Regions from separate parts of the Bacillus sp. MC1252 genome, predicted to be linked through region 2. Evidence: a T-box and tRNA genes for the amino acid it is inferred to sense, from the RefSeq annotation. Region 2 holds a T-box; the other holds one or more tRNA genes.
What was found. The T-box of region 2 lies ahead of thrS (threonine--tRNA ligase). A T-box ahead of a tRNA ligase gene usually reads a tRNA of that ligase, here a tRNA-Thr.

Region 1 (10,945 bases), 1.3 Mb from region 2:
GACGAGAACAATGACCACAATTCCCTTTAAAAGCTGAACCGCTTTTGTTCCGCGGATGACCATCATTAATTTATATATCACATACCAAACAACGAGTATATCAACAGCATTACCGAGGTACTGCAAAAAAGGAATATCCCCTAAAGCCATTTCCTCGTCCTCCAGAATTTTCAAGTTTCTTCGTGTGATGCATTTTTTTATAAAAAAAGCCTATGTGTAAATACATAGCGAGGCTATTATACCACATTTTATTTCAGCAAGGAAAATAGTTGCCATATATAGCTGGCTGTCTAGTATGCGTGAATCTGAGCAATGATATAGAAAAAGAGCAGCCCCTAAGAGACTGCTCCATGCTGTTTGATTTACTTTTACTCCTCTGGCCCAATGACCCGCATCACGTTTTGTGCTGTGGATTTCATTTTGTACCAGATCCAATCAAACACTTCATTAATTTCATTGATTTGACCAGTGACTTGTCCGGCAGAAGCAGTCAGCTGTTCCCCATTGACGACTGTGACATTTCCATCAACCTTGCCTTCTACAATCAGCTTGCCATTTTTGACAGTGACATCACCTTTGACGGTTTCCCCTTTAGGTACGGTCACTGTATCATTTTCAACCACGAGATTCGGCTGCTTTGACACACTGAAATTATGATCAGTATTCCAGCTTGTAAACAGACTGCCTCCCATCAAAATGAGAAAGAGGGCAGCGGCTACGATCAGCGGGTGAGCTTTGATCCATCTTTGAACCGAGACACGCTTTTTCTCCTTTGGAAGACCTGCCATCACCTTTGCAGTGAAATCAGAAGGTGCTTCTATATGAGATGTACTCTGCACTAGCGCAATGGATTTCTCAATTTGTTGAAAATGAGTACGGCACTCCTCACACGATTGCAGATGGCTTTTTAATTCTTTTTCGTCTTGGGGCTCAATGTCCCCGTCTAAATACTGATGCATAAGCAGGACGATTTTTTCCTGACAGCTCATCAAAATCACCTCACTCAAAGGTCTCTCAACTGTTTCCGGAGAGCCTCTCTACCCCTGTGTATTCTCGTTTTCACTGTACCAACTGGTATATTCAGAATCTCACTAATTTCTTTTAACGAGAGTTCATCAATATACTTTAATACGATGACTGAACGATATTTATCGGGTAATCTTAGAATTTTTTGCTGAATGGTACTCGATAACTCAAGAGACACCACCTCATCCTCTGGCAAAATGCCATCAGCAGCAATTTGAGAATACATATTCAGTCCTTCTGTTCCTGCCACCTCTGCATCTAAATAATAATCCGGCTTTTTTTTGCGAATACGGTCGATGGTCAGGTTGGTTGCAATGCGGTACAGCCACGTGGAAAACTTACGATTCACATCAAAGCTCTCAATATTCACATAGGCACGAATAAACGCCTCCTGCGCAATATCCTCTGCTTCGTGTGCATTCCCAAGCATACGGTAGCACAGCTGATAAATTTTGTCTTTATACAGGTCTACGATGTCTGTAAATGCGTTCTGGTCGCCTTTTTTCACTTGCTTAATTCTCTTTTTGATCATTGTGTCCATAGTATATTCAACCTCTGCCTTCACCGGTCTTTATGTATACGAACCTCTTTCCAAAAGGTTTCATTCTCCTCTAAAAAATAGTGTAACAAATTTTTGACAGCGTGTTACGCTTATTAGCCAGTAAAAACCTTAATATATCCTTAAATTTCCCCAAAATAAAAAAAACGGGAACAAGTCCCGCTCTACAATAACTTTTCACCCATTAAAGAACCAATTAAAGCAACAGCCGCTTCTGCTGTTTTATTTTTCTCATCTAATACTGGATTTACCTCCACAAATTCGGCTGAAGTTAAAATACCTGCTTCCTCTAAAAGCTCCATTGCAAGGTGACTCTCACGATAACTAATGCCGCCTGCCACAGGAGTTCCTACACCCGGGCATTCCGCTGGATCTAGCCCATCTAAATCAAGTGATAGGTGGACACCATCTGTTCTTTCCTTTAAATACAAAATTGCTTCCTCCATCACCCTTGTCATCCCTAAACGATCAATTTCATGCATCGTATACACCTTCATACCTTTTTCTCTAATCAACTGCCGCTCTCCTTCATCTAAGGAACGAGCACCAATTAATACGACATTTTCGGGTTTCAATTTAGGAGAATAACCACCAATGTTCGTTAAATCAGCATGCCCAAGGCCAAGACTGACAGCAAGCGGCATGCCATGAATATTTCCAGAAGGAGAAGTTTCCTCCGTATTTAAATCACCGTGTGCATCATACCAAATGACACCCAAGTTTTCATAATGCTTAGCTACACCGGCAAGTGTGCCAATCGCAATGCTGTGATCACCGCCTAAAATCAATGGAAACGAACCTGACTGCACAATACTGTCAACCTTTTCAGCAAGCAGCTGATTGGCACCAGCATTCTCCGTTAGATTTTTTAATTTTTCACTTGTATGTAAACCTTTCTCATCGTCCCTTTGCTCGACTGGAATATCCCCGAGATCCTCCACATCAAATGAGAGCGATTCCAATTTTTCTTTTACGCCAGCACATCGAATCGCACTCGGCCCCATATCGACGCCCCTTCTCGTTTGACCCAAGTCCATCGGAACCCCGACAATCGTGACCCTCTTTTGATCTCCCATATGTACATCCCCTTTCTGTTCATGCCTATATTTTACTTTCTCGATGCCTCCTGACTCAACTCGACAACATTTTGAATAGTTATACATTCCCTCTGCTAACATAAAAAAAAGACACCTTTTTCAAAAAGGTGTCTTAACTGGGCTAGCTGGATTCGAACCAACGCATGACGGAGTCAAAGTCCGTTGCCTTACCGCTTGGCTATAGCCCAAAAATGGTGGAGGGGGGCGGATTCGAACCGCCGAACCCGGAGGGAGCGGATTTACAGTCCGCCGCGTTTAGCCACTTCGCTACCCCTCCACATATGGAATTGATAAAGAAAAAACAGTGCCGGCAAGAGGACTTGAACCCCCAACCTACTGATTACAAGTCAGTTGCTCTACCAGTTGAGCTACACCGGCATATGGTGGAGGATGACGGGCTCGAACCGCCGACCCTCTGCTTGTAAGGCAGATGCTCTCCCAGCTGAGCTAATCCTCCACATCATGGTGACCCGTACGGGATTCGAACCCGTGTTACCGCCGTGAAAGGGCGGTGTCTTAACCGCTTGACCAACGGGCCAGTTTGTCAAGTTTACTGTTTCCGTGAAGCTGACAAAAGTTATTATATACAGGTTGTCCCCCTTTTGTAAAGGGGAATTTTATTTTTTTTATTTTCTAATAATTAACCACCTTGCAGCACGACATTTTACTTGAAATATAATTTCAGTATTTAAATATAATGTTGAAATTTCATATCATACTCAATATACTGAAAATGAAGAAATAAGGAGGTATGTCACATGCAGCCATCTCAACTGCGTTCTTTGACAACAGAATCAAGAAACCCTAACACAATGGGAATTTCACAAGCAGATCCGCTCGAAATGCTCCAAATGATCAATGAAGAAGATATGAAAGTCGCTCAAGCGGTCAATCGTGTACTTCCACATGTGAAAACAGCAAGTGACTTCGCCTATGAATCCATCTCGAATGGAGGCAGACTCATTTATTTAGGCGCTGGAACAAGCGGCAGAATTGGCGTGATGGACGCTGTTGAATGTCCACCAACCTATAGCGTCTCACCTGATGTCATTGTAGGCATCATGGCAGGTGGGGACTCCGCGTTTTCACACGCTGCCGAAGATGTGGAAGACAGTGAAGAAGCCGGTAAACAGGATTTAGTACACATCCACCTCACGTCAACAGATACTGTCGTCGGCATTGCCGCTAGCGGTAGGACGCCCTATATCATCGGTGCTTTAAACTACGCAAGATCCATCGGAGCAAAAACAGTAGCCCTCAGCTGCAATGAACAAGCAGAAATTAGCGAGCTGGCAGACTGCGCCATTGAAGTCGTCGTTGGACCTGAAGCCATCACCGGGTCAACACGAATGAAAGCCGCATCCGCTCATAAAATGATTTTAAATATGCTTTCCACCTCTGTCATGATCAGACAAGGCAAAGTATATGAAAACCTGATGGTTGATGTAAAAGTCAGCAATCATAAATTAAAAGAACGCGCCATCACCATCATTCAACATGTGACAAACGCTTCCTACGAACAAGCCGTGAAAACACTTGAATCGGCAGATTTAGAAGTCAAAACCGCCATCGTCATGCTCCAAACAAACACAGACAAGAAAACAGCCAAGAATTTACTCAACAAAGCGAATGGTCATATCGACAAAGCCATCTCACATCATCAATCCTAAAGGAGGCAGAGCTCATGTCAGCAGGTGGACTCTCCCTAATACACACAATGAAAGCAAAGCTCCCCCAATCTGAAAAAATCATTGCAGACTATATCCTTGCCCATCCTGACAAAGTCATTAAGAGCACAGTACACGAGATCAGTCAGGCAGCCGGTGCAAGCAGCTCTGCAGTCATCCGCCTTTGTAAATCTCTCGGACTAGATGGCTATCACGATTTAAAAATGCGGATTGCTGGAGACTTAATGCATGACGATAAACAAGGCTACCGAGATATCGAACAAGATGAACCACTTCAATCCATTATTCAAAAAACAGCAGGAAACTCGATTCAATCGATTAAGGATACTGCCTCTATTTTAAATGCAGATACTTTAGAAAAGGCCGTTCAATTGCTGCTACATGCAAATCAAATCCATTTTATCGGTGTTGGTGCATCTGGCATCGTCGCAGCTGACGCACAGCAGAAATTTCTCAGAATCAATTATGCAGCCACAGCCTTCACTGACATGCATATCGCATCCACCGTCATCGCAAATGCAGGAAAGAACGACATTGTTTTCGGTATATCCTTTTCTGGAGAAACGTTAGACATCATTCAAGCCCTTCAGCTCGCAAAAGAAAATCAAGTGAAAACCATTGCCTTAACGCATCCAGGTCATACAAGCGTTTCTGCTTTATGTGACGTTCACCTATCGACGTCCGGTTCCAATGAAGCACCTTTTCGCAGTGCTGCCACTTCCTCTAGAATGGCACAGCTCTACTTAATTGATGTCTTGTTCCTCAGTTTAGCTTCCCGTCAATATGAAGAGACAGCGCAGTATATTGACAAGACAAGGCATGCCATCCGCTCCATGAAACGAAAACCAAAGGGGGATTCAACATGAGTCATCAAAAGAAATATCAGCAGTTAGCGAAAGATATTCTTTCGCTCTGTGGTGGTTCTGAAAATATCTCTTCCCATACACATTGTATGACACGTCTCCGAATTACACCGATCGATGATGAAAAAGTTCAAATCACAGCGATCAAAGAACTTGATGGCGTCATTGGCGTCGTCGAGGCGGAAACGCTTCAAATCATTTTAGGCACTGGCGTTGTCAACCAAGTATCAAGTGCGTTTGAACAGCTGCTAAAAGCCTCTGGTTCATTTGACTTGAACAACGAAGCACAAAAAAACAAGCAAGCCATTTCACAAAAGAACCGCACACCGTTCAAGCTGTTCTTACGACGGATTGCCAGCATTTTTATCCCTATCATTCCAGCACTGGTTGCGTCAGGCCTCATTACTGGTATTACAAAAGCAATCGTGCAAGCGGGCTGGCTTGATGAAAAATCTCAAGCTGCGATCATTTTAACCGTTATTGGTTCAGGCTTGTTCGCTTATCTTGGGATATTAGTCGGAACAAATGCCGCAAAGGAATTTGGAGGCTCTCCCGCATTAGGCGCTTTAGCTGGTATCCTCATTATTAACCCAGCCTCCGCAGATATTATGTTATTTGGCACAAATATTCTACCAGGCAGAGGCGGACTCATCGGTGTTCTTCTTGCCGCCATCTTTATGGCCTTTGTTGAGACCCGAATTAGACGCTTCGTCCCGCAGTCACTCGATATCATCGTCACACCAACCATCACATTACTCATTACTGGAATTTTTACGTACATCGTCTTCATGCCAGTCGGCGGATTTATATCTGATGCCATCACCTCAGGACTCACTTATCTATTAAACATGGGCGGTATTTTCGCCGGATTTGTTCTTGGTGCGACCTTCCTTCCACTTGTAGTAACAGGACTTCACCAAGGACTGACACCTATTCATATGGAACTCATCAATTCAATTGGAGATGACCCGCTTCTGCCAATTCTAGCTATGGGAGGCGCAGGACAGGTCGGTGCGGCATTTGCCATTTATATGAAAACAAAAAAGAAAAAGCTCAAAAGAGCCATTGCAGGTGGACTTCCTTCAGGAATGCTTGGTATTGGTGAACCACTCATTTTCGGTGTCACACTACCACTAGGAAGACCATTTCTCACTGCTTGTCTCGGTGCTGGAATCGGCGGAGCATTTCAAGCCTACTTCCAAATCGCCACTAAAGCAATTGGGGTATCAGGTCTTCCATTAACCTTTATCGTTCACGCGCATCAAATGCTTCTTTACTTAATTGGACTATTCATTGCATATGTCGCTGGATTTATCTTCACATACTTATTTGGCTTTCATGATGATATGGCTGTTGAATTCGAGGGAACCAATCAATAAGGAGGTCTAGCTCTTGAAGAAATGTTTTCTTTTGATGACATGTCTGTTCATGCTCCTTGGGCTACCAGTACAAACATTTGCAACCAGCTCCCATCCTGTATCGTCTTTGTCTAAAACAGCACCTGAAGAATATCCCGTCTTAAAAAAAGCAAAACGACCAGAACAAGTAGGTTTTTCTTCCAGGCAGCTTAGGAAGGTTGATCAAATGATTCAAAACGATATCAAAGCAGGATTTCCAGGAGCCGCGCTCATCATCATCAAGGATGGTAAGATCGTCCATCAAAAAGCCTATGGCTACAGGCAAAAATACGAAGGGTCTAACGAACTCAAATCGTATAAGAAAATGAAAAAGAACACGCTGTTCGACCTGGCATCCAATACAAAAATGTACGCCACCAACTATGCCCTGCAAAAGCTTGTATACGAACAAAAACTAGATGTGAATGAAAAAATACAATCCATCCTGCCAGACTTTCAAGATGAACCAGATGCAAAGGTCACCGGCAAAGATCAGCTTCGGGTAAAAGATCTCCTCACACATTCTGCCGGTCTCCCATCCAGTGTCTTATTTTATAGCAAAGAAGCAGCTGGCTCTTTTTTCTCTCAAGATAGACAAACAACCATGAAATGGCTGCCTAAGGTGCCTCTACAATACGAGCCAGGTACCCAGCATATTTATAGTGATATTGATTACATGCTTTTAGGTATGATCATCGAGAAAAAAACAGGAATCCCTCTTGATCAATATGTAGAGTCTACGATCTATCGGCCGCTAGGTCTCAAGCATACAATGTTCAATCCGCTGCAAAAAGGATTCAAGCCCAAGCATTTTGCAGCAACTGAACGTTTAGGCAATACGCGAGATGGTGTGATCGATTTTGAAAACATTCGACGATACACCCTGCTAGGAGAAGTACACGATGAGAAAGCATATTACTCAATGGCTGGTGTCTCCGGCCATGCTGGACTTTTCTCTAACACCTCAGATATGGCGGTGCTGCTCCAGCTGATGCTCAACAAAGGAGGCTATGGGAAAACAACCATCTTTGACCAAGCTTCTATCGATCTCTTTACAACATCCTCAGACACGAACCCAACTTACGGGCTAGGCTGGCGGAAAAACGGCAATACTGACATGGAATGGATGTTTGGAAAATATGCAAGTAACGAAGCCTATGGACATACAGGCTGGACCGGAACGATGACGTTGATTGATCCAAAACACAATCTAGGTATCGCTTTGCTGACGAATAAGAAACATTCACCTGTCGTTTCACCTGAAACCAACCCTAATCAATTCGAAGGTGATCTTTTCCCAACTGGTACTTATGGAAGCATCATGACCGCAATCTACGAATCTTTTAAGTAAAAGGAGGAATTCGATGTTAAAATCTCTCTTCCCCGCTGCTCTGGTTTTTGCCCTGCTAACCTCTTCCATTCCAACGGAAAAGATTAGCTCTGCCTCTCTTCCAACCGCAAAACAAATGGTGGAAGACATGTCACTGGATGAAAAGATTGGCCAAATGCTCATGCCAGACTTTCGCAATTGGCAAACAAAAGGTGAATCCGCGCCTACAGGCTTAACAAAGATGAATCAAGAAGTATCCCATCTTGTAGAGAAATATCATCTAGGCGGTGTCATCTTATTTGCAGAGAATGTCGTTGATACGAAACAAACCGTCAAACTCACTCATGAATTTCAAAAAGCATCGCCAAATATTCCTTTACTCATTTCAATTGATCAAGAAGGCGGAATCGTCACAAGACTACAAAAGGGAACACATTTCCCAGGAAATATGTCGATTGGTGCCTCTAGAAGCAAGAAAAATGCATACGACACAGGAAAAATCATCGGAAAGGAATTAAACGCCTTAGGTATCAATACAAACTTCTCTCCTGTTCTTGATGTGAATAATAACCCAAACAACCCCGTCATAGGTGTCCGTTCCTTTAGCTCTGACCCTGCACTTGTCACTAGACTTGGCCTTCAAACCATGAAAGGACTTCAAAAGGAAAAGACCATTTCCACACTAAAGCATTTCCCGGGACATGGTGATACAGCCGTCGATAGTCACTACGGCTTGCCGCTCGTAGAACATGACCTAGATCGTTTAAAAAAGATTGAGCTGTATCCATTTCAACAAGCAATCAACGCAGGTGCGGATATGGTTATGACCGCTCATGTTCAATTTCCTGCCATTGATGACACGACCTATCAAAGTAAAAAAGATGGCGAGGACATCATGGTTCCAGCTACCTTATCTAAAAAAGTGATCACACACTTATTAAAAGAAGAGATGGGCTTTCAAGGAGTTGTTGTGACTGATGCTCTAAATATGAAGGCGATTGCAGATAACTTCGGACAGGAAGAAGCCGTGGTCATGGCCATTAGAGCAGGAGTCGACATTGCCCTCATGCCAGCGCCTGTCACATCTCTAAAAACCGAGAAAAACCTAGAAAATGTGTTTAATGCTTTAAAACGAGCCGTTCTATCAAACGAAATTCCGCTGTCTCAGATCAACCAATCTGTCGAAAAAATCCTTCAATTGAAGATCAAGCGCGGCATCATTTCCACTAAAAAGCCAGTAAGTCTTGAGAAAAAAATCAAAAAAGCCACTCAACTCGTTGGTAAAAAGTCGCACCGGAAAGCTGAACAAAAAATGGCCCGTGAAGGAATCACTTTACTTAAAAACAACGACAAGACCTTACCTTTTCAACCTAAAAAGAATGACCGAATCTTGCTCATGGCACCCTATGAAGATCAAACAAAAGCAATGTCTGTCACGATTGAATCTCTGATCAAACAAAAAAAGATCAAGCCTGTACGTACCCAATCATACGCTTTTGCAGATAAGACCTTCTCCAAAGAAACAGCCAAACTGATTCAAGATGCTGACTATGTCATTACCGGCTCTTACGTTGTCCAAAATGACCCAGCTGTGAATGATGGCGTGATTGATGACAATGTACAGGACCCGAAGAAATGGGCAACCGCCTTCCCTCGTGCTGTCATGAAAGAAGCAAAATCACAAAACAAAAAAATGGTCATCATGAGTCTTAGAAACCCATATGATGCTGCTAATTTCGAGGAAGCCGATGCCTTACTGGCTGTTTACGGTTTTAAAGGCTATGCAAACGGACAATTCAACCAACCGAATATTCCTGCTGGACTAGAAGTGATATTTGGAGCGGCATCACCTAAAGGGAAATTGCCAGTCGCTATCCCATCTGTCACTCATCCGAATCAAACCCTTTACCCATTTGGCTATGGGCTCAACTTGAAAGGGAAACAGATCAAATAGGAGGGATTCTCTTGAAAAAGACAGGAAGCTTGATACTCGCGAGCATTCTCATGATGAGCACATTGACCGCCGCCTCCCCCCCAGATCAAGGACGAACAGACACAAAAGGAAAAAAAGCAGCAGTCAAAACAGGCATCGAAACATTACTCTCAAGTAATCTCTCATGGCTAAAAGAGAAAAAGGTAGGGCTTATTACGAATCCTACCGGCATTGATGCAAACATGAAAAGCAGTGTCGATCTCCTATTTGAACATCCAAATATCAAGCTCACTGCTCTATATGGACCTGAACACGGCGTGCGCGGCGATGCACAAGCAGGAGAAGGCGTCGAATCCTATACCGATAAAAAAACAGGCCTGCCTGTTTACTCTCTCTATGGAAAAACAAGAAAACCAACTCCTGATATGCTCAAAAATGTAGATGTGCTGCTATTTGATATTCAAGACGTTGGCGCTCGATATTACACCTATATTTACACGATGGCCTACGCGATGGAAGCCGCTAAGGAAAACAATATCCCATTTGTTGTCCTAGACCGTCCAAATCCCATAGGCGGGCTAAAAGTAGAAGGACCTGTATTAGAACCCGAACACTCCTCATTTGTGGGTCTTTATCCAATACCATTAAGACATGGAATGACCACTGGGGAGCTCGCAAATATGTTTAACAAAGAGTTTCATATCAATGCTGATGTAACAGTCATCAAAATGAAAAATTGGAAGCGATCTATGACGTTCGATGACACGAAGCTGCCGTTCGTCCTTCCTTCACCTAACATGCCGACAGTTGATAGTACCTTTGTATATCCAGCCACAGGATTAATTGAAGGCACAAACGTCTCGGAAGGCAGAGGAACGACAAAACCGTTTGAGCTCATTGGCGCTCCATATATCAATAGCAACGAGCTAGCGGATCATTTAAATCAGCTAAAGCTAAAAGGCGTTCAATTTAGACCCGTTTCATTCACCCCTACCTTTTCAAAACATGCCGGGACTCTTTCTCACGGTGTGCAGCTATATGTCACAAACCGC
Region 2 (10,945 bases):
AAAAGATTGCAATGGGAGCTGGCCAAAAGCATTGAATGCCTTTGTGTTATGCTCCTTTTTATATTGTTTCATATACAACATCCAACATTCCCAAACTTGTCTATACTTTTGTTCTAGGAAAACAAAGGTTTTTTTTATAAAATAAAGAAGAGGCGTAAAGGTAAAGGGGATATGTGTATGACTTTAGGACAAAAGTTCAAACGATTGATTTCAAACCATACGGAAACATCTGACCATCATCCGGTGTCAGAGCTGAAATGCCGTTACTACAAATCGACAAATGCAAAAGTTTTTCAAGCGGTGGAAGCCCTTCTTTCCCGAAACGATTCCTATCAAGTGACATCTGTTTCAGCAGAACGAGGTGAAATCAGCGCAAACATACGAATGCCGAAAAAAGCCTTTCTCGTGGCGACTGTCATTTCAATTCGTCCTTTTGAAACAGCTGTCGATTTTAACGTGACAACAGAAACGGCCCTGCCAACAGATTTTGGCTACAGTCAAAAGACCGTTTTGTCCCTTTATGAAGAACTAGACAAACAACTTCCAAGAATAGATCGGAGCTGATGAAATGAAATGTCCGACATGTCAGCACCTTGGCACAAGGGTGCTTGATTCAAGACCAGTAGATGAAGGGAAATCCATTCGTCGTAGAAGAGAGTGCGAAAGCTGCCAATATCGCTTTACGACGTTTGAAAAATTAGAAGAATTACCGCTTATTGTAGTGAAAAAAGAAGGTATACGAGAAGAATTCAGCCGGGAAAAGATGCTGAGAGGACTCATCAAAGCGTGTGAAAAGCGTCCTGTCGCTTTAAAACAGCTGGAAGATGTTTGCTTTAACATCGAAAAAGAATTGCGTAATCAAGGCATGTCAGAAGTAAAAAGTGAGCTTGTTGGTGAAATGGTGATGGACGAGCTGGCGAAAATTGATGAAGTGTCTTACGTCAGGTTTGCTTCGGTTTACCGGCAGTTTAAAGACATCAATGTATTTATTGACGAATTAAAAGATTTATTAAAGAAAGAACGCTAAAAAAGAGCTGAAGATTCTTCATGCTCTTTTTCCTGCGTAAAGCGTAAAACGCAAAAAGAGTGTACAATGGAAACAATCGTATTCAGGGGGAGGATCAGCAAATGACAGAGCATTGGAAGGAAGTGCTAGCCGTCGATCCGTATGTCGTCAAAAGCGCTTCATTGCTCGGTGACATCGATAGACAGCTCATCACTCTTTTATATCAGCCGCTAATTGGCATGTCCGCTTTCAGCTTATACATGACGCTGTGGGGAGAGCTGGAACAAAATCGTATGTGGGGAAAGCCCGCACCTCATCGGCAGCTCATGGTCATGCTGCAAACGAATTTAAATGATATTTTTGAGGAACGTTTAAAACTTGAAGCGATCGGATTACTCCGCACATATGAACAGGAAACGGAAGAGGGCAGACTGTTTACATATGAGCTCGTGCCGCCGCTAAGGCCTGATGAGTTTTTCCAAGACGGTATGCTGAATGTCCTTTTGTACCATCGTGTAGAAAAAGCAAAATATATGCAGCTTCGTGATTATTTTTCTTATCCAGGTGTTCCTGCAGAAGCGAAGAACATTTCACGTTCGTTTGAAGAAGTCTTTCACGTATTGCAGCCAGGCGAACGCAAGATGACAGAAGAAATCAATCAGGCATCATCGCTTGATCAGGGCTATGAATATGTGACAGTTGGATCCAGTCAGCCGGCACCGCTCTCAGACGAATCCTTTGATTTTGATCTGTTGTTAGCGGGCATGTCTGACATGATGATTCCAAGAAAGGCTTTGACAAGGCAGGTGAAAGAGACGATTAAGAAGTTAGCTGTTGTATACGGCATCACCCCGCTGCAAATGCAAAATATTGTAGCCGGCGCCTGTGGTTCGGATCAAATGATCTCAACAGAAGAGCTAAGAAAAGCAGCAAGAGACTGGTATCAAATTGAATACAGAGGCGAACAGCCGAAACTGATTGATCAAAAACAGCCAAGACATTTACGTCACGATGCCTCAAAGCCGCCATCGGCAGATACACCTGATGCCAAATTGATTGAAAAGCTAGATCATATTTCGCCCAGGGAGCTTCTAAAAGATATGGCAGATGGCATTGAGCCAACGTATGCTGACTTAAGAATTGTCGAAGATATCATGCTCGAGCAGCAGCTAGAGCCAGGTGTCATGAACGTTCTAATCTACTATACACTGCTGAAAACAGATATGAAGCTGTCCAAAACGTATATGCAAAAAATCGCTGCCCATTGGGTGAGAAAGAAAATTAAAACCGTTGAGGCGGCCATGAAAATGGCAAAAGAAGAGAACAGGCAAATGACTGAGTGGGCGCAGCAGAAAAAGCAGCGAAGCCCATATGGATCAGGAAAAGTCGTCCGCGAGGAGAAACTGCCTGACTGGATGAAAGAAACTGAAACGAAAGAACAGCCGGCAAAAGAACAAGCGGACAGTCTGTCTACAGAGGATCTTGAACGAGAAAAAGAAAAACTGTTAGATCAGTTTAAAAATATGAAAAAATACAATGCACATTAATGTGAGGTGAGATGGAGATGAAACCGATCGGTCGTTCATTTGAACAGCTAAAAGGACGAGTAGATTTTCGCGTGAGATACAATCAGATTAAAGAAAGTGTGTTAGCTGATGAAGGTGTAAAAGCCTTTTTAAAGGAGCATCAAGAAGAGATACAAGAAGACATGATCGATCGCAGCTTGAATCGGCTCTTTGAATATGTGCAGCAATCGAAAGGCTGCTCTTACTGCTTAGAGGAAGAGAACGTAAATGCCATTTTAGATGGGTATCATCCGAAGCTTGTGATCAAAGGACAGAGTATTGATATTGAATATTCCCCTTGTCCAGTAAAGCTGCGTCTCGATAGACAGAAAAAACAGCAAGAGCTCATGAAAAGCATGTACATTCCGCAGAATGTTCTTCAAGCGACGTTCGCTGATCTGAACGTCACAGGAAGACAAGAGGTCATCCAAAAAGTAGGTCAATTCCTGCAAAGCTATGATGAGACTGGTAAGGGGAAAGGCTTGTATTTACACGGGAAATTTGGGGTAGGCAAAACGTTTATTCTAGCAGCGATTGCGCAGCAGCTAGCGGAAAAAGAATACCCATCTCTCCTTGTATACGTGCCTGAATTTGTGAGAGAGTTAAAAAATTCTTTAGCCGATCATACACTGGAAGAGAAGCTGAATATGGTCAAATCAACACCTATCTTAATGCTTGATGATATTGGGGCAGAGTCGATGACAAGCTGGGTACGAGATGAACTGCTAGGAACGATCTTACAATATCGTATGGCTGAACAGCTGCCAACTTTCTTCTCTTCTAATTTCTCACCGAGTGAACTAAAGCATCATTTTACGTACTCACAGCGCGGAGAAAAAGAAGAGGTCAAAGCAGCTCGTTTAATGGAACGGATTGTCTATTTAGCAGAGCCAGTCGTACTTGAAGGAGAAAATCGCCGTCATTTATAAAAGCGTACATCACATGAAGGAGGAGCGGATGAGATGAACAAAAGAAAATGGCTGCTTTTTCTCGTGATTGGCATTCTCGTTGCTACGCTATGGTGGCTGAATAAACAGCATCTTCAGCTGGCACCGAAAGATGTGAAGAATTGGATACTTCAATTTGGGATGCTGGCTCCCTTTGTTTTTCTTTTCTTATCACTTTTTCGCCCGTTTGTTCTTGTTCCTCTCACGGTCTTTTCGCTGGCAGCAGGTTTGGCATTCGGCAGTGTACTTGGGACCGTTTATGCCCTCGTCGGTGCTACCGCTGGCGCAACAGGCTCTTTTTGGCTTGCTTCAACCTTCCGTTCAAAGCAGAATGAAACAAATGCAAGCAGCCGGAAGCTGAAAGCGGTGACGTCCCGTATTCAGGAGCATGGGTTTCTGTATATTTTGTTATTGCGTATTGCACCTATTCATTTTGATTTTGTCAGCTATGCGGCAGCAGCTTCACATGCTCAATATCGTGCGTTTGCTGCAGCGACCTTTTTAGGCTTAATACCGGGTACGGTTGCGTTAAATGTCCTCGGGTCAAGCTTTGTTAGCGGCAATTATGCCGCTTTAGCGATTGTTTGTTTGATTTATTTGATCTTTATCTCTGTACCATTCATTTTAAAAAGAAAGATGCCTGATTTATTTTAGGCGTCTATTTTTTATGTTCTCCCCATATATATGTAACAGATGTCGTTAGGGGGGACAAACATGCTTGAAATAATCTTTGAAGATGAATATGATACCGCTGCTTTTTTACATCTTGCTGAACACTTGGACAGTCGGCATCACATGTCAATTCAACAAGGGAAAGACCGGCTTCTCATAGAGGCGAAGGAATCAAAAGAAGCACTTGAGCACATCGTGCGGCCATTACTGGTTCACTTTTTTTTGGAATGCAAAGAAAACGAGCGCATGCGCAGCATCCTTGAAAACACATACTTATTTAAAGATCCCGAAGAGCAGCACCAAATTCTTTCAATCGCCCATAGCATCATGAAAGGGGATATAGATGATATTCCCGGGATTCATCAGGACCCATCAAGGGAAGCCCTGTTAAAAAAGGAGCTTGAGACGATCTCTTTACAGCAAGGTATCTTTTCAATTGGTTCATTTATGACCTTTAGGCTGTCAGAGTATGACAGGAGGCTGAAGAATTATGTTGAAGTATCCATTGAAGAATACAAAATGGAACAAGAATATCAAAACTTTATTCAATCACTTCGAGACTATGTGATGGCAAGAAAGCCCAAGCTTGAAAAAGTACATGTTGTGCATCAGGACCGCCTGGTGATTTGGGAATTTCGCTACGCTTCTGAGCGTGATCAAAAACAATACATAGACAGACAGTTTGTAAGAGAACATCCAATGTATATTGATTCGCAGCTGATTGCACCGCTTGTTTCCATTGCTCCGCAAAAGATTAACCTGTTTACAAATGACACAGGTCACTCGATGGTGCAAACCATTCAAAATATTTTTCAAGAAAGGGTCGAGGTGTTCCCGCCTCATTCGTTTGATGAACAAAATGTTCAATTTGTTCATGATCATTTGGTAAAGAAAAGTGAAAAGCTTTCTTGATTTTCACGAAAAAACGTTTTATAATACGGTGTAACTTCATACAGAGACCGTATTGATAAGGACATGAACAAATGAACACCCGCTTATAGAGAGGGAAGCCACGGCTGAAAGCTTCCTAGCAGAGGACCATTTGCTTTACCACCTTTGAACATCAGCTGTGAACTTGTTTAGTAATAGCTGACGGGAATTCCCGTTATCGAACCACAAGCCGTATTTGCTTATGAAAAAGCAAGCTGCAAATACGGGAAAAAGGGTGGAACCACGATTCCGTTTATTCAACCTCGTCCCTTTCCAGGGGGCGGGGTTTTTATATTGCCAAAAAAAGGAGTGACCAGAGATGTCAGAACAAATTCAACTTACATTTCCAGATGGAGCAGTCAAGGAGTTTGACAAAACAGCCACAACAGAAGACATCGCGGCATCAATTAGCCCGGGCCTAAAGAAAAAAGCGCTTGCCGGTAAATTGAACGGCAAAGAAATAGATCTGCGTACGCCGCTTTTAGAAAGTGGAACAATCGAGATCATCACAGATAAAAGTGATGAAGCACTTGATATTATGCGCCACAGCACAGCGCATTTACTAGCGCAGGCGATTAAACGTATTTACGGAAAAGAGCATCATGTCCAGTTTGGTGTAGGTCCTGTGATCGAAAATGGGTTCTACTACGATGTGGACATTGATGTTGCCATCACACCTGAAGACTTACCAAAGATTGAAAAAGAAATGAAAAAAATCATTAATAGCAATCTGCCGATTGAGCGCATTGAAGTATCAAGAGAAGAAGCGAAAAAACGCTTTGAAGCGATTGGTGATGAATTGAAGCTTGAGCTGTTAGAGGCGATTCCAGAAGGCGAAGCTGTCACCATTTATGAGCAGGGTGAATTCTTTGACTTATGCCGCGGAATTCACTTACCGTCTACAGGGAAAATCAAAGAGTTCAAGCTGCTTAGCCTTGCAGGTGCATACTGGAGAGGCGACAGTAACAATCAAATGCTTCAGCGTATTTATGGAACAGCTTTCTTTAACAAAGAAGATTTAAATGAGCACTTACGTCTGCTCGAAGAAGCGAAAGAACGCGATCACCGTAAACTAGGAAAAGAGCTGAAACTGTTTGCGAATTCTCAAAAGGTAGGTCAAGGTCTTCCGCTTTGGCTGCCAAAAGGCGCAACGATCCGCCGCGTGATTGAGCGTTACATTGTCGATAAAGAAGTGCGTCTTGGCTATGAACATGTGTACACACCAGTTCTTGCGAATGTCGAATTGTATAAAACATCAGGCCACTGGGCGCATTATCAAGAAGATATGTTCCCAGTCATGGAAATGGATAACGAAGATCTTGTCCTTCGTCCTATGAACTGCCCGCACCATATGATGATTTACAAAAATGAACCGCATAGCTATCGTGAATTGCCAATTCGTATTGCAGAGCTTGGTACAATGCACCGCTATGAAATGTCAGGCGCCCTATCTGGTCTGCAGCGTGTTCGCGGCATGACATTAAACGATGCACATATCTTTGTGCGTCCAGATCAAATCAAAGACGAGTTCATCCGTACAGTTCGCTTAATTGAAGAAGTGTATCAAGATTTCGGCTTAAATGATTACACATTCCGCTTATCTTACCGTGATCCAGAGGATACAGAGAAGTATTTCGACGATGATGCGATGTGGAATAAAGCGCAGTCGATGCTGAAGGATGCAATGGACGAGCTTGGTCATGACTACTATGAAGCAGAAGGTGAAGCGGCATTTTATGGACCGAAGCTTGACGTACAAGTGAAGACAGCTCTTGGAAAAGAAGAGACGTTGTCCACTGTACAGCTTGATTTCTTACTTCCAGAGCGCTTCGATCTCACATATATCGGAGAAGATGGAAAGCACCATCGTCCAGTCGTTATTCATAGAGGGGTCGTCTCCACAATGGAGCGCTTCGTTGCCTTCTTAATTGAAGAATACAAAGGAGCTCTTCCAACATGGCTGGCACCTGTACAATTCCAAGTCATCCCGGTTTCACCATCTGTTCATCTAGACTATGCGAAAAAAGTGCAAGAACGCTTGCAGCTTGAAGGCTTACGTGTAGAGCTTGATAGCCGTGATGAGAAAATTGGGTACAAAATTAGAGAAGCGCAAATGCAAAAGATTCCGTACATGCTTGTCGTTGGGGATCAAGAAGCAGAAAATGGCGCTGTCAATGTAAGAAAATATGGTGAACAAGATTCAGAAACAATGGATCTTGAAGCTTTTGTGAAACATGCAGTAGCAGAAGCGAAAAAATAATCCTTTTATTTAAGCGGTCAGTGATCTCTTTCCTTGAGATCGCTGGCTTTTTTCTTATGAAAAAATTTTCCACTGGTGATCCAGATGCTTGAATAAAACGTTTAGATAGTGCAAAAGTATGGGTAAGTATGTACTGTTGGTTAGAGACAATGGGGGAATGAAAGCGATGATTCAAACAACAAACACTGTATCATCACAAGTATTGGAGTAATCAGCTGTTCTTCGTGCATTGGAGCACTCATTTGCCATGATTGAATTTGATGTCACAGGTGAGGTGCTATGGGTGAACGATATTTTTGCAAAAGCTTTGAGGTATTCTAAGGAAGAGATGGTTGGTCTAAAGCATAGACAGTTTTGTCCTCCGCATATTGCAGAACACGCAAGCTATCAAATGTTTTGGAAGCGTTTGAAGGAGGGGCAAATCTTTCAGGAAAATGTGCAGCGGATCACGAAGCACGGTGCCAACATTGATCGAACGAGGACGACAATCGTAGAACGCACTGTTAAAGAATACATTCATTATTATAACAACATTCGTATTCAAACGAAACTAAACCAATCACCGATAAACTATCGGCAATTGGCTGTATAAAGGTGTTTTGATCCCTGTCTCAAAAACGGGGGCTAGTCCCAGAAGAAGGGTGTTTTCTTTTGGTTCTACTTTAATATATCAAACAATTCATGTAAGTCTTTGATTTCATAATCCGGTGTCACATCTGTTTCATTTTTCTTGCCATGGCGATTGATCCAAACGGTTTGGATGCCAACGCGAGATGCCCCGAGAATATCTGTTTTAGGATTATCTCCAACCATGATGACATCGTCTTTTGTTAAGTTTAATAGCTGAAGGCAGTGCTCAAAGATGCCAGGGTCAGGCTTGCCTTTTCCGTAATCTCCTGAAATCACAATCTCATGAAAATAAGGCGCAAGCTCCGGTACACCTGCAAGCTTTTCCTTTTGAAGACTAGGGTCACCGTTTGTTAAAAGGAGTAATTCGTAGCTGCCTTTCAGGCGGTCTAAAACAGGATACGTTTCTTCATAGACATACGGGCGTTTTCTGCGTTCTGCTGCAAAGAAATCAGCCAAGTATTGTCCAAATGCCTCATCGTCAATTCCCGCTTCTTTTAAGCCGTTTGTCCAAGCGTTTTTGCGATACTCTGGTGCAAGGGCGTTCAGCTTTTGAAAGCCTTCGCTAATCGGTTCACTAAAATTTGACCACAGTCCTTCGAAAGGATTAATTCCGATCATGACAGTATAATCATATGTTTCATAGGAAGAGTACAGCTTTCTTGCTTCTTCACGTACAATCTGTTCAAACGCTTCTGGATCAAGTCCATATTTCTTTTCTGCTTCCCGGCATGTTTCCTGAAAAGTTGTGTGAATGCTTTTTTCATCCCAAAGCAAAGTATCATCTAAATCGAAAAATACGGCTTTCATGATCTTCTCCCTTGTTATGTATGTAGTTACCTTCAATTGCATGTGACAGGCTCATGTTCATTTTACAATAGAAGGTGAGGGCAATAAAGAAAAGATTTGAGAGATCTTTGATCATTGACCGCACATGATAGAATAGAAAGACAATAGATATCACATACATCAATTGAGGTGGCCGGTTTGCTTCATTTAATCATTATGATGATCGAGCGTGTGGGGATCATCGTTATTTTAGGATTTGTGCTTGCCCATGTGAAGGGCTTTCGCAATCTGTTGCTTCACAACCAAGGGTTCCGGAAAAAGGCAATCCTTGTCTTTGTTTTTGCTTCTTTTAGTATGATCAGTAATTACACAGGAATCGAAATCCAGCAGCAGATTGTCATGAATCATGAATTTTCTTATCATCTTGGCTCATCAAGCTCCATCGCCAATACAAGAATCATGGGGATTGAAATGGGCGGCTTGATTGGGGGGCCTTTTGTTGGCATTGGGGCAGGCCTTTTAGCTGGAATCCATCGCTATTCACTAGGAGGGAGCACGGCGCTCAGCTGTGCGATTTCTTCGATTTTAGCCGGTGTGATTGCAGGCTATGTCGGCAGCAGGTTTAAGCGGAAGAATCGAATGGTGACACCTCGCCAGGCAGCACTTTTTGGTGTGGCGATGGAATCATTACAGATGATCATTATTCTTCTGTTTGCAAAGCCATTTGCTGATGCTTGGGGGCTTGTGAGCATTATTGCGCTGCCGATGATCTTTGTGAATGGGATCGGAAGCTTTATCTTTTTATCTATTTTGCAGTCAGTGATTCGACAAGAAGAGCAGGCCAAGGCGATGCAGACACATCGTGTATTTTCTATCGCAGATCAAACGCTTCCTTTTTTCCGGCAAGGATTAAATGAACAGTCCTGTAAAAGTGTGGCGGAGATCATTCATCGATTAACAGAAACAGATGCCGTCTCCTTAACAGATACAGAAAAGATTTTAGCGCATGTCGGAGATGGAATGGATCATCATATTCCATCTAAAAGTCTGATTACAGGGCTGTCTAAGCAAGTATTGATCAGTGGGAAGATTATGAAGGCGCATTCGAAAGACGACATTAATTGTTCAGTCGCCCATTGCCCTCTCGAAGCGGCGATTGTGCTCCCGCTCACGTCAAACGGTCAAACGATCGGAACGTTAAAAATGTATTTCAATTCGCCGGTCGGATTGAGCAGGGTGGAAGAGGAGCTTGCAGAAGGTTTAGCGATGCTGTTTTCCACACAGCTTGAGCTTGGGGAGGCAGAGACCCAAAGCCGTCTGCTAAAAGATGCAGAGATCAAAGCGCTTCAAGCACAGGTGAATCCGCACTTTTTATTTAACGCCATTAATACAATCTCTGTTTTATGCAGAACCAATGTGGAGATGGCAAGGAAGCTGCTACTGCAGCTGAGTATTTATTTTCGTTCAAACTTGCAAGGCGCCCGCCAGCTGCTGATTCCAATGCATAAAGAGATTCAGCATGTAGAGGCTTATTTGTCGCTTGAACAAGCAAGGTTTCCAAATAAGTACCATGTGACCTTTCAAATTGAAAAAGAGCTGGAGCAGGTGATGATTCCGCCCTTTGTGCTTCAAGTCCTTGTTGAAAATGCGGTGAGACATGCTTTTCCTAAACATCAAACGAATTGTGAAGTTATCGTATCCGCTTTGATGAAAGATGAGCGTGTATATATGAAAGTGACAGATAATGGACAAGGGATCGAGGATGACAAGATGGCTCAGCTATTAAAAGCGCCAGTTGAATCACTAGAAGGAACGGGTACGGCCCTTTATAATTTAGACCAGCGGTTAAGAGGAATTTTTGGCAGACAAGCCGCTTTAACCATTCATAGTGACAAAGGCACTGACATCTCATTTCACATTCCAATGGACTATGTAAAAAAGGATGATTCTCGTTGATGAAGGTATTAATCGTAGATGATGAAGTTTTAGCAAGAGACGAATTAAAATACTTATTACGAAGAACGAAAGAGGATGTTCAAATAGAGGAAGCAGAAAATATAGAATCTGCTTTTGACCGAATGGTAGACCATAAGCCTGATTTGCTCTTTTTAGACATCGACTTATCTGGTGAGAACGGATTTGATGTTGC

Region 1: it has a tRNA-Thr gene. The T-box ahead of thrS (threonine--tRNA ligase) is inferred to sense a tRNA for this amino acid. The anticodon was not compared.

What each region holds. Positions count from the first base shown of each region.
Region 1 covers NZ_CM166369.1:175,260-186,204, reverse strand. The annotation lists gene cdaA (diadenylate cyclase CdaA) at 1-150, opposite strand, end outside; gene rsiW (anti-sigma-W factor RsiW) at 369-989, opposite strand; gene sigW (RNA polymerase sigma factor SigW) at 1,004-1,567, opposite strand; gene rocF (arginase) at 1,750-2,661, opposite strand; tRNA gene ACYH0L_RS01050 (tRNA-Gln) at 2,799-2,870, opposite strand; tRNA gene ACYH0L_RS01045 (tRNA-Tyr) at 2,875-2,959, opposite strand; tRNA gene ACYH0L_RS01040 (tRNA-Thr) at 2,988-3,060, opposite strand; tRNA gene ACYH0L_RS01035 (tRNA-Val) at 3,064-3,139, opposite strand; tRNA gene ACYH0L_RS01030 (tRNA-Glu) at 3,146-3,220, opposite strand; gene murQ (N-acetylmuramic acid 6-phosphate etherase) at 3,441-4,352, shown strand; gene ACYH0L_RS01020 (MurR/RpiR family transcriptional regulator) at 4,367-5,236, shown strand; gene ACYH0L_RS01015 (PTS transporter subunit EIIC) at 5,233-6,612, shown strand; gene pbp4b (penicillin binding protein PBP4B) at 6,626-7,981, shown strand; gene ACYH0L_RS01005 (glycoside hydrolase family 3 protein) at 7,995-9,914, shown strand; gene ACYH0L_RS01000 (exo-beta-N-acetylmuramidase NamZ family protein) at 9,926-10,945, shown strand, end outside.
Region 2 covers NZ_CM166369.1:2,540,289-2,551,233, reverse strand. The annotation lists gene ACYH0L_RS13115 (cytosolic protein) at 178-564, shown strand; gene nrdR (transcriptional regulator NrdR) at 569-1,027, shown strand; gene dnaB (replicative helicase loading/DNA remodeling protein DnaB) at 1,129-2,553, shown strand; gene dnaI (primosomal protein DnaI) at 2,571-3,500, shown strand; gene ACYH0L_RS13095 (TVP38/TMEM64 family protein) at 3,534-4,172, shown strand; gene ytxC (putative sporulation protein YtxC) at 4,233-5,102, shown strand; T-box leader at 5,146-5,394, shown strand; gene thrS (threonine--tRNA ligase) at 5,440-7,380, shown strand; gene ACYH0L_RS13080 (IS3 family transposase) at 7,628-7,972, shown strand; gene ACYH0L_RS13075 (HAD family hydrolase) at 8,038-8,817, opposite strand; gene ACYH0L_RS13070 (sensor histidine kinase) at 8,995-10,752, shown strand; gene ACYH0L_RS13065 (LytR/AlgR family response regulator transcription factor) at 10,749-10,945, shown strand, end outside.